DNA from 2 places in the Enterobacter sp. C4G1 genome. Region 2 is predicted to be linked to the other one. Evidence: predicted binding sites of a transcription regulator. Region 2 holds the regulator's gene; the other holds the start of a gene.

Evidence for each region. Region 2 encodes CRP, which controls carbon source genes, mostly activating them, when cyclic AMP is high. Its sites were predicted from a motif close to ATGTGANNNNNNTCACAT; they were not measured.
Region 1: a site for CRP is predicted at 2,137-2,154, ahead of ACT9TW_RS21540 (YfcZ/YiiS family protein). Genes of this name have one in related genera too.

What each region holds. Positions count from the first base shown of each region.
Region 1 covers NZ_JBQVVV010000002.1:1,608,702-1,612,901, forward strand. Annotated here, with positions in the region: gene fadJ (fatty acid oxidation complex subunit alpha FadJ) at 1-232, opposite strand, end outside; gene fadI (acetyl-CoA C-acyltransferase FadI) at 232-1,542, opposite strand; gene ACT9TW_RS21540 (YfcZ/YiiS family protein) at 1,748-2,032, opposite strand; gene fadL (long-chain fatty acid transporter FadL) at 2,404-3,750, shown strand; gene mlaA (phospholipid-binding lipoprotein MlaA) at 3,795-4,200, opposite strand, start outside.
Region 2 covers NZ_JBQVVV010000001.1:661,055-665,254, forward strand. Annotated here, with positions in the region: gene ACT9TW_RS03265 (phosphoribulokinase) at 1-492, shown strand, start outside; gene ACT9TW_RS03270 (OsmC family protein) at 559-963, opposite strand; gene crp (cAMP-activated global transcriptional regulator CRP) at 1,274-1,906, shown strand; gene ACT9TW_RS03280 (YccS/YhfK family putative transporter) at 1,964-4,051, shown strand; gene argD (bifunctional acetylornithine/succinyldiaminopimelate transaminase) at 4,066-4,200, opposite strand, start outside.

The DNA of each region.
Region 1 (4,200 bases), on a different contig from region 2:
TTGCACGGGCGATCATGTTGATATCCGCCCCGGCAATAAAGTTATCTGATTTGGCCGAAATAAAGACCAGCCCACGAAGGTCTTTATTTTCGCGGATCTGCTTTAACATCGCCCGCACCTGAACACCAAACTCGGCCTTCAGGGTATTCATCTTTTCGCCAGGAACATCAATAGTGACAACAGCGACGTTATCGGGGCGAACATTCAGCGTAAATGCCGATGTCATGTCCATTATTCAGCCTCCACAACCATTGCCGCACCCAGCCCACCCGCCGCACAGGCGGTGACCAGCCCAAATCCGCCGCCGCGGCGACGCAGTTCATGTAATGTTTGGGTTATCATTCGCGCGCCCGTGGCCGCGAAAGGATGGCCGTAAGCGATAGAGCCACCCAATACGTTAAATTTGCTTTCGTCCACTTCACCGGTGGCGTTTGCCCGCCCCAGAACTTCACGTGCGAATCTGTCGCTTGCCAGAAGCTGCACGTTTGCCAGTGTTTGTGCGGCAAAGGCTTCGTGCATATCAATGAGCGTCAAATCAGCCAGCGTTAACCCGGCGCGCTCCAGTGCCAGTGGCGTAGACCAGGCAGGGCCTAACAGCATATCCTGCCAGACATCAATAGCCGTAAACGCGTAGCTGCGCAGATAACCCAGCGGTTTTATGCCCAGCTCTCTGGCGCGGGATTCGGTCATCAGGATCACAGCGGCGGCGCCGTCCGTCAGTGGCGTACTGTTGGCGGCGGTAACGGTGCCATGTTTGCGATCAAATGCCGGGCGTAGTTTTGCATAATCCGCCAGCGTCGACGTGCCACGAATATTGTTATCTTCCACAAGCGGTTCACGGTAAGGGGGAACATAGGCGGTCATCACCTCGTCGGCCAGTTTGCCTTCAGACCAGGCTTTTGCGGCGAGCTGGTGCGAACGGTGTGCCAACGCATCCTGCTGTTCACGCGTGATGCCATAGGTTTTCGCCATCTGCTCGGCGGTATCGCCCATGCGCAGACCGGTCGAATACTCTGCCACGGCGGGCGGTACAGGCATCAGGTCGCGTAAACGCAGGCGTGAGAAGAGTTTGAGTCGCTGCCCGGTGGTACGGGCTTTATTGACGTCCACCAGAATGCGGGCCAGCTTTTTACTAACCCCGATTGGCAGTACGGAAGAGGAGTCGGCACCGCCGGCAATTCCCGCGCGGATTGTACCGGTCATCAGGCTTTCCGCCACGTTGGCAACCGCCTGAAAACTGGTGGCACACGCGCGGCTGACGCTATAAGCATCGGTATGCACGTTCATGCCTGTACCCAGAACAATTTCACGCGCAATGTTGGGCGCTTCCGGCATTTGCACGACCTGGCCGAAAACCAGCTGTTCAATGACCTCAGGTGGTATTTCGCTGCGAGCCAGCATCTCTCCCACCACCATTTTTCCCAGATCGACCGCCGGGATGCCGTGAAACGCCGTTGCCTGACGCGCAAACGGCGTGCGCAACCCGCTGACAATGGCGATGCGGTCACCTTGTCGGGTGATAAGCGGTAATGCCTGACTCATAACACTCCCCTGTAAAATTCATGCTCAACGCAAAGTGGTCTGACCTGATAACAGTCTTAACCATTTTTTTACATTCAGCCAATCGGGGAAACGAAAAAGTGCGAGCTAAAACACAGAGAGGAAAAAGAAAATGCCCCTGCAAAGCAGAGGCATGGTGCGAGTTATTACGCCCTCTCTTGTGGGAGGACGCATCAGACCGCAGAGATTAGCGCAGACCCAACTGGAAGATCAGGGTTTCTGCTTCACAGGCGAATACAAAATCGATATCCAGCTGCACGCCGCCTTCAACCTCTTTGAAGGTCGATTTGATGTCGCACGGTTCGGACTCAACATCACGCGCACGCTTAGTCAGCGCTGCCAGGGTTTCGTCAGCGTCGGCACGGTTAGCGAACACACGGCTGTAGGACGCGGTGCAATCGGTGTTGTCCATGATGGTACCAACATCCATACAGCAGCAAACCGGGGTTTCATCAGCACTGCATTTACTCATAGTAGCTTTCCTCTGTATTCGCGCCGGGCGCGAGATAAACACGTTGCCGATATTTTACGCCCCGATGACCAGGTGCTCCAGCCGTTAATGGCGCAAAATGGGATAAGTGACCAATATCACGCTTAAAAATGATCTAAAACAAAAATCACCCTTTCGGATGAGATGCGATGGTCACATTTTTGCCAAGCAGATCTCGTTTCAAGAAACATATTGGAAAAACTTAATAAACAAACTTGCAACATCACATCTGGTCAGACCTATACTCACGCCACTGGTCTGATTTGTATGTTTTAACACAGACCCTACACTTCGCGCTCCTGTTACGGTATGTAACAATTTTTGAATAAAAATAACTCAATGAGGTTATGGTCATGAGCCAGAAAACCCTGTTCAAAAAGACTGCGTTAGCAGTTGCAGTGGCAATCGTCTCAACGTCCGCCTGGTCAGCGGGCTTTCAGCTTAACGAATTTTCTTCCTCTGGCCTTGGCCGCGCGTACTCCGGGGAAGGTGCAATAGCTGATGATGCAGGTAACGTGAGTCGTAACCCTGCGCTTATCACGATGTTTGATCGTCCTGCCTTCTCTATCGGTGCGGTTTATATCGATCCTGATGTTAACGTCACCGGTAATTCAGCCTTAACCGGCCAAAGTGCTAACCAGGACAACATCGCGCCAAGCGCGTGGGTTCCTAACATGCACTATGTTATGCCAATCAACGAGCAGTTTGGTTGGGGTGCATCCGTGACCTCAAACTATGGTCTGGCAACTGAATTTGGTGAAAACTACGGTGCCGGTATTTATGGCGGTAAAACCGACCTGCAAACCGTTAACCTGAACCTGAGCGGTGCCTATCGCCTGGATAGTAACTGGAGCTTCGGCTTAGGCGTTGACGCCGTTTATGCAAAAGCGAAGATCGAGCGTTATGCCGGCTCTCTGGGCCCACTTCTGGCAGGGCAGCTCAATGGCAAGGTTCCCCCTTCTTATCTGGATGGGATCAGCTCCCCGGACGACCAGATCGCGCACCTGAAAGGTGACGAATGGGGCTTCGGCTGGAACGCGGGTATCCTGTATGAACTGGATAAAAACAACCGCTGGGGTCTGACCTACCGTTCTGAAGTGAAAATCGACTTCGACGGCGACTACAAAAGCTCCATCAACCCGAACCTGAGCACCATTCTGGGTAATATGGGTATGACTGGCCTTCCTGCTGGTACCGGCGGGCGAACCGAGAACGGTTCTTTGTCGTTGCATCTGCCAGAAATGTGGGAAATCTCCGGTTATAACCGTGTAGCACCACAGTGGGCTATCCACTATAGCCTGACTTACACCAGCTGGAGCCAGTTCCAGGAACTGAAAGCCACCGGTGATAACGGCCAGACGCTGTTCTATAAAGATGAAAGCTTCAAAGATGCGTATCGTATCGCACTGGGTACAACCTATTACTACGATAAGAACTGGACTTTCCGTACCGGTATCGCATTTGATGATAGCCCGGTTCCGGCCGACAAGCGTTCTATCTCCATCCCGGATCAGGACCGTCTGTGGCTGAGCGCCGGTGCGACTTACGCATTTAACGATGACGCCTCAATCGACGTTGGCGCATCTTATATGCACGGCCAGAAAGTGAACTTCACCGAAGGTGAAGGCGCGGCGGCTTATACCTTCCACTCAGAAGGCAAAGCCTGGCTGTTCGGTACGAACTTCAACTACAAGTTCTAATCGCACAGAGATCAAAAAAGGTGAGCATTGCTCACCTTTTTTATTTACTGCGAATCGATATCTTTTAATTCGTTTTCGATTGCCTTCGCGTTTGGATTCTCTTCCGGCTTCAGCTTGCCACCATTGGCAATAAAGTCGTGATTCTGGAAGTACGCTTCACGAACCATGATGTACGGATCGGAAGACTGGCGCAGCAGACCGTCGGAATCCAGCAACTGGGCACGGGTTTCAATACCTTCAACCGTCCATTTCCCAATTGATAGTGGCCACGTCAGCCACGATAGCACCGGATACAGCGTATCGACCATATCGCCGCCATCATCACGGACAGTAAAGCTGCCGTAGAATGGCAACTGCATATACGGACCATAACCCACGCCGTAACTGCCCAGGGTACTACCAAAACGGTGTGGTTGTTCACGTTGCAGTTTCTGGTTCGCCATACCTGCA
Region 2 (4,200 bases):
CTATTTTATGAAGGATTACATGGCGGCGTGGTGACCACGCAGCATGATGTGGCGCGCCACGTGGACCTGCTGGTCGGCGTTGTGCCGATTGTGAACCTGGAGTGGATCCAGAAGCTGACGCGCGATATCAGCGAGCGCGGTCATTCACGTGAAGCGGTGATGGATTCGGTTGTTCGTTCGATGGAAGATTACATTAACTTCCTGACGCCGCAGTTCTCACGCACCCACATCAACTTCCAGCGCGTGCCGACGGTAGATACCTCCAACCCGTTTGCGGCCAAAAGCATTCCTTCACTGGACGAAAGCTTTGTGGTTATTCATTTCCGCAATCTCGAAGGCATTGATTACCCCTGGCTGCTGGCCATGCTGCAAGGCTCATTCATTTCGCATATGAATACGTTGGTGGTGCCGGGCGGGAAAATGGGGCTGGCGATGGAACTGATTATGTCACCGCTGGTGCAGCGGTTGATGGAAGGTAAGCAGATCGCGTGATCCTTTTCCCTCTCCCCGTGGGAGAGGGTTAGGGTGAGGGCATCAACGCGTATGATGCCCCTTGCATTACGCCTCGATCACTTCATACGAATGCGTGATTTTTACCGCTTTCTCCAGCATTAACGCCACAGAGCAATATTTCTCCGCAGAAAGATCCACCGCGCGTGATACCGCAGCGTCTTTCAGCTCTTTGCCGGTCACAATAAAATGCAAATTGATGTGCGTAAACAGGCGTGGCGCTTCTTCACGGCGTTCAGAAGTGAGTTTTACTTCGCAATCCGTCACGTCATGACGACCTTTTTGCAAAATCGACACCACGTCAATTGCGCTGCAACCACCCGCCGCCATCAGCACCATCTCCATTGGGCTTGGTGCTTTATCGCCGGAATTCCCATCCATTAAAATCTGGTGTCCGGAAGCGGATTCGCCCAGGAACGTTAAACCTTCAACCCATTTCACACGCGCTTGCATATTCATTAACTCCAACGTTGCATTTTTGGTGACAGATTACGCGTACGTTACATTTCTCGCAACGGAAGGCGACCTGCATCATGCTGAAGCGAGACACCAGGAGACACGCGACAAAAGCTATGCTAAAACACTCTGGATGCTACAGTAATACATTGACGTTACACATGTATGCAGAGGACATCAAACTTTACTGGCTGCGACTATTACGACAGCCGACTTCCCAGGGTATGGGTAAGAATTCGATTGCAACCCCAGAGTCTGGATGCATCTTATGACTCTGGTGACAGCTTATAACAGAGGATAACAGCGCATGGTGCTTGGCAAACCGCAAACAGACCCGACTCTCGAATGGTTCTTGTCTCATTGCCACATTCATAAGTACCCATCGAAGAGCACGCTGATTCACCAGGGTGAAAAAGCGGAAACGTTGTATTACATCGTCAAAGGCTCGGTGGCAGTGCTGATCAAAGATGAGGAAGGGAAAGAAATGATCCTTTCTTATCTGAACCAGGGCGATTTCATCGGTGAACTGGGCCTGTTTGAAGAAGGCCAGGAACGTAGCGCCTGGGTTCGTGCAAAAACCGCGTGTGAAGTGGCCGAAATCTCCTACAAGAAATTCCGTCAGCTGATTCAGGTTAACCCTGACATCCTGATGCGTCTTTCTTCGCAGATGGCTCGCCGCCTGCAAGTCACGTCTGAGAAAGTGGGTAACCTCGCCTTCCTGGACGTAACGGGCCGTATCGCTCAGACTCTGCTGAACCTGGCGAAACAACCAGACGCAATGACCCACCCGGACGGAATGCAAATTAAAATTACCCGTCAGGAAATTGGTCAGATCGTGGGTTGCTCCCGTGAAACAGTGGGCCGTATTCTGAAAATGCTCGAAGACCAGAACCTGATCTCCGCCCACGGTAAAACCATCGTGGTTTACGGAACACGTTAATTCCGGTCAAACGGCGTGCCATCGCAAGGTGTCACGCCGTTTTTGTCTCTACTCCCCATGTGGCGCAGGCTAATTTATCACCCGGAAGTTAACTACGCACTGCGACAAACGCTGGTGTTGTGCCTTCCTGTGGCCGTGGGTTTGCTGCTGGGCCATCTGCAACAGGGTCTGTTGTTCTCCCTGGTTCCTGCCTGCTGCAACATTGCAGGTCTGGACACACCGCATAAACGTTTCTTCAAGCGCCTGATTATTGGCGGCTGTCTGTTTGCAGGCTGTAGCCTCGCTGTACAACTGCTGCTTGCCCGTGATATTCCGCTTCCCCTGATCCTGACCGTACTGGCCATGACGCTTGGCGTGACCGCTGAAATCAGCGCGCTACATGCCCGGTTGCTGCCCGCGTCGTTGATTGCCGCCATCTTCACGCTGAGCCTCGCCGGGAATATGCCGGTGTGGGAGCCGCTACTCATCTACGCGCTGGGAACCCTGTGGTACGGCGTGTTCAACTGGATCTGGTTCCGCCTGTGGCGCGAACAACCGCTGCGCGAATCGCTCAGCCTGCTCTACGTGCAGCTTGCCGACTACTGCGAAGCCAAGTACACCCTGCTCACTCAGCATACGGATCCGGAAAAATCGCTGCCGCCGCTGCTGGCGCGCCAGCAAAAAGTCGTCGATCTGATTAGCCAGTGTTATCAGCAGTTGCACATGCTCGCCGCCAATAAAAATCATGACTATAAGCGACTGCTGCGTATCTTCCAGGTCGGTCTGGATTTACAGGAACATATCTCTGTGAGCCTGCATCATCCGCAGGAGGTGCAAAAGCTGGTCGAACGTAGCCACGCCGAGGCGGTGATCCGCTGGAACGCCCAAACCGTGGCAGCGCGCCTGCGCATTCTCGCTGACGATATCCTGTATCACCGCTATCCCACGCGTTTTAACATGGACAAACAGCTGGGGGCGCTGGAGAAAATTGCCCATCAACACGCGGAAAACCCGGTGGGCCAATTTGCGGCGTGGCACTTCAGCCGCATCGCCCGTGTCCTGCGGACTCAGCGGCCACTTTACCCCCGTGACCTGATGGCCGATAAACAAAAGCGTCTGCCGCTGCTGCCAGCCCTGAAAAGCTATCTGTCACTGAAATCTGCCGCGCTGCGTAATGCCGCGCGTATCAGCGTGATGCTTAGCACCGCCAGTCTGATGGGCGTCGCGCTGCACTTACCGAAACCGTACTGGATCTTAATGACCGTGCTGTTTGTTACGCAGAACGGTTACGGTGCTACGCGGGTGCGCATTCTGCACCGGGCAGGTGGCACAATCGCGGGGCTTATCATTGCTGGGGTGACGCTGCACTTCCACGTACCGGAAGGCTATACGCTGCTGGGGATGCTGGCTGTCACCATGGTGAGCTACCTGATTATTCGCAAGAACTATGGCTGGGCGATGGTGGGCTTTACGGTCACTGCGGTATACACCCTGCAACTGCTCACGCTCAATGGCGAACAGTTTATTCTCGCCCGCCTGGTCGACACCCTGATTGGCTGCCTGATTGCCTTTGGCGGCCTGGTCTGGCTCTGGCCCCAGTGGCAAAGCGGGTTGTTGCGCCAGAACGCCCATGATGCGCTGGAAGCAGATCAACAGGCGATACGCCTGATCCTGAGCGATGATCCACAGCCTTCGCCGCTGGCGTATCAGCGCATGAAGGTTAACCAGGCACATAACGCCCTGTTTAACTCACTGAACCAGGCGATGCAGGAGCCGGGCTTTAATTCCCACTATCTGGCAGACATGAAACTGTGGGTGACGCACAGCCAGTTTATCGTCGAGCACATTAACGCCATGACCACGCTTGCACGCGAGCACACGATGCTGACACCCGATCTGGCGCAGCGCTATTTGCAGTCCTGTGAGATTGCCTTGCAGCGATGTCAGCAGCGCCTGGAGTACGACGCGCCGGGAGAAGCTGGAGATTCGAATATTCTTGAAGCACCGGAAACACTGACGCTTGGCCCAATGAGCACCCTGGAGCAGCATTTGCAGCGCATCCTGGGGCATCTGAGCACCATGCACACCATTTCGTCGGTGGCATGGCGTCAGCGTCCGCATCACGGGATTTGGTTAACGCGGGTATTAAAACGCACGCCGTACTAATTTTGCCGGCCAGTTTATCCGCGTACGATCTTCGCCACCGCGGCAGCAAAACGGTTTAAGCCGTCTTCTATGTCTTTGTCTTCAATCACCAGCGACGGCGCGAAACGCATCACGTCCGGCCCGGCATTCAGCACCATCACCCCTTCATG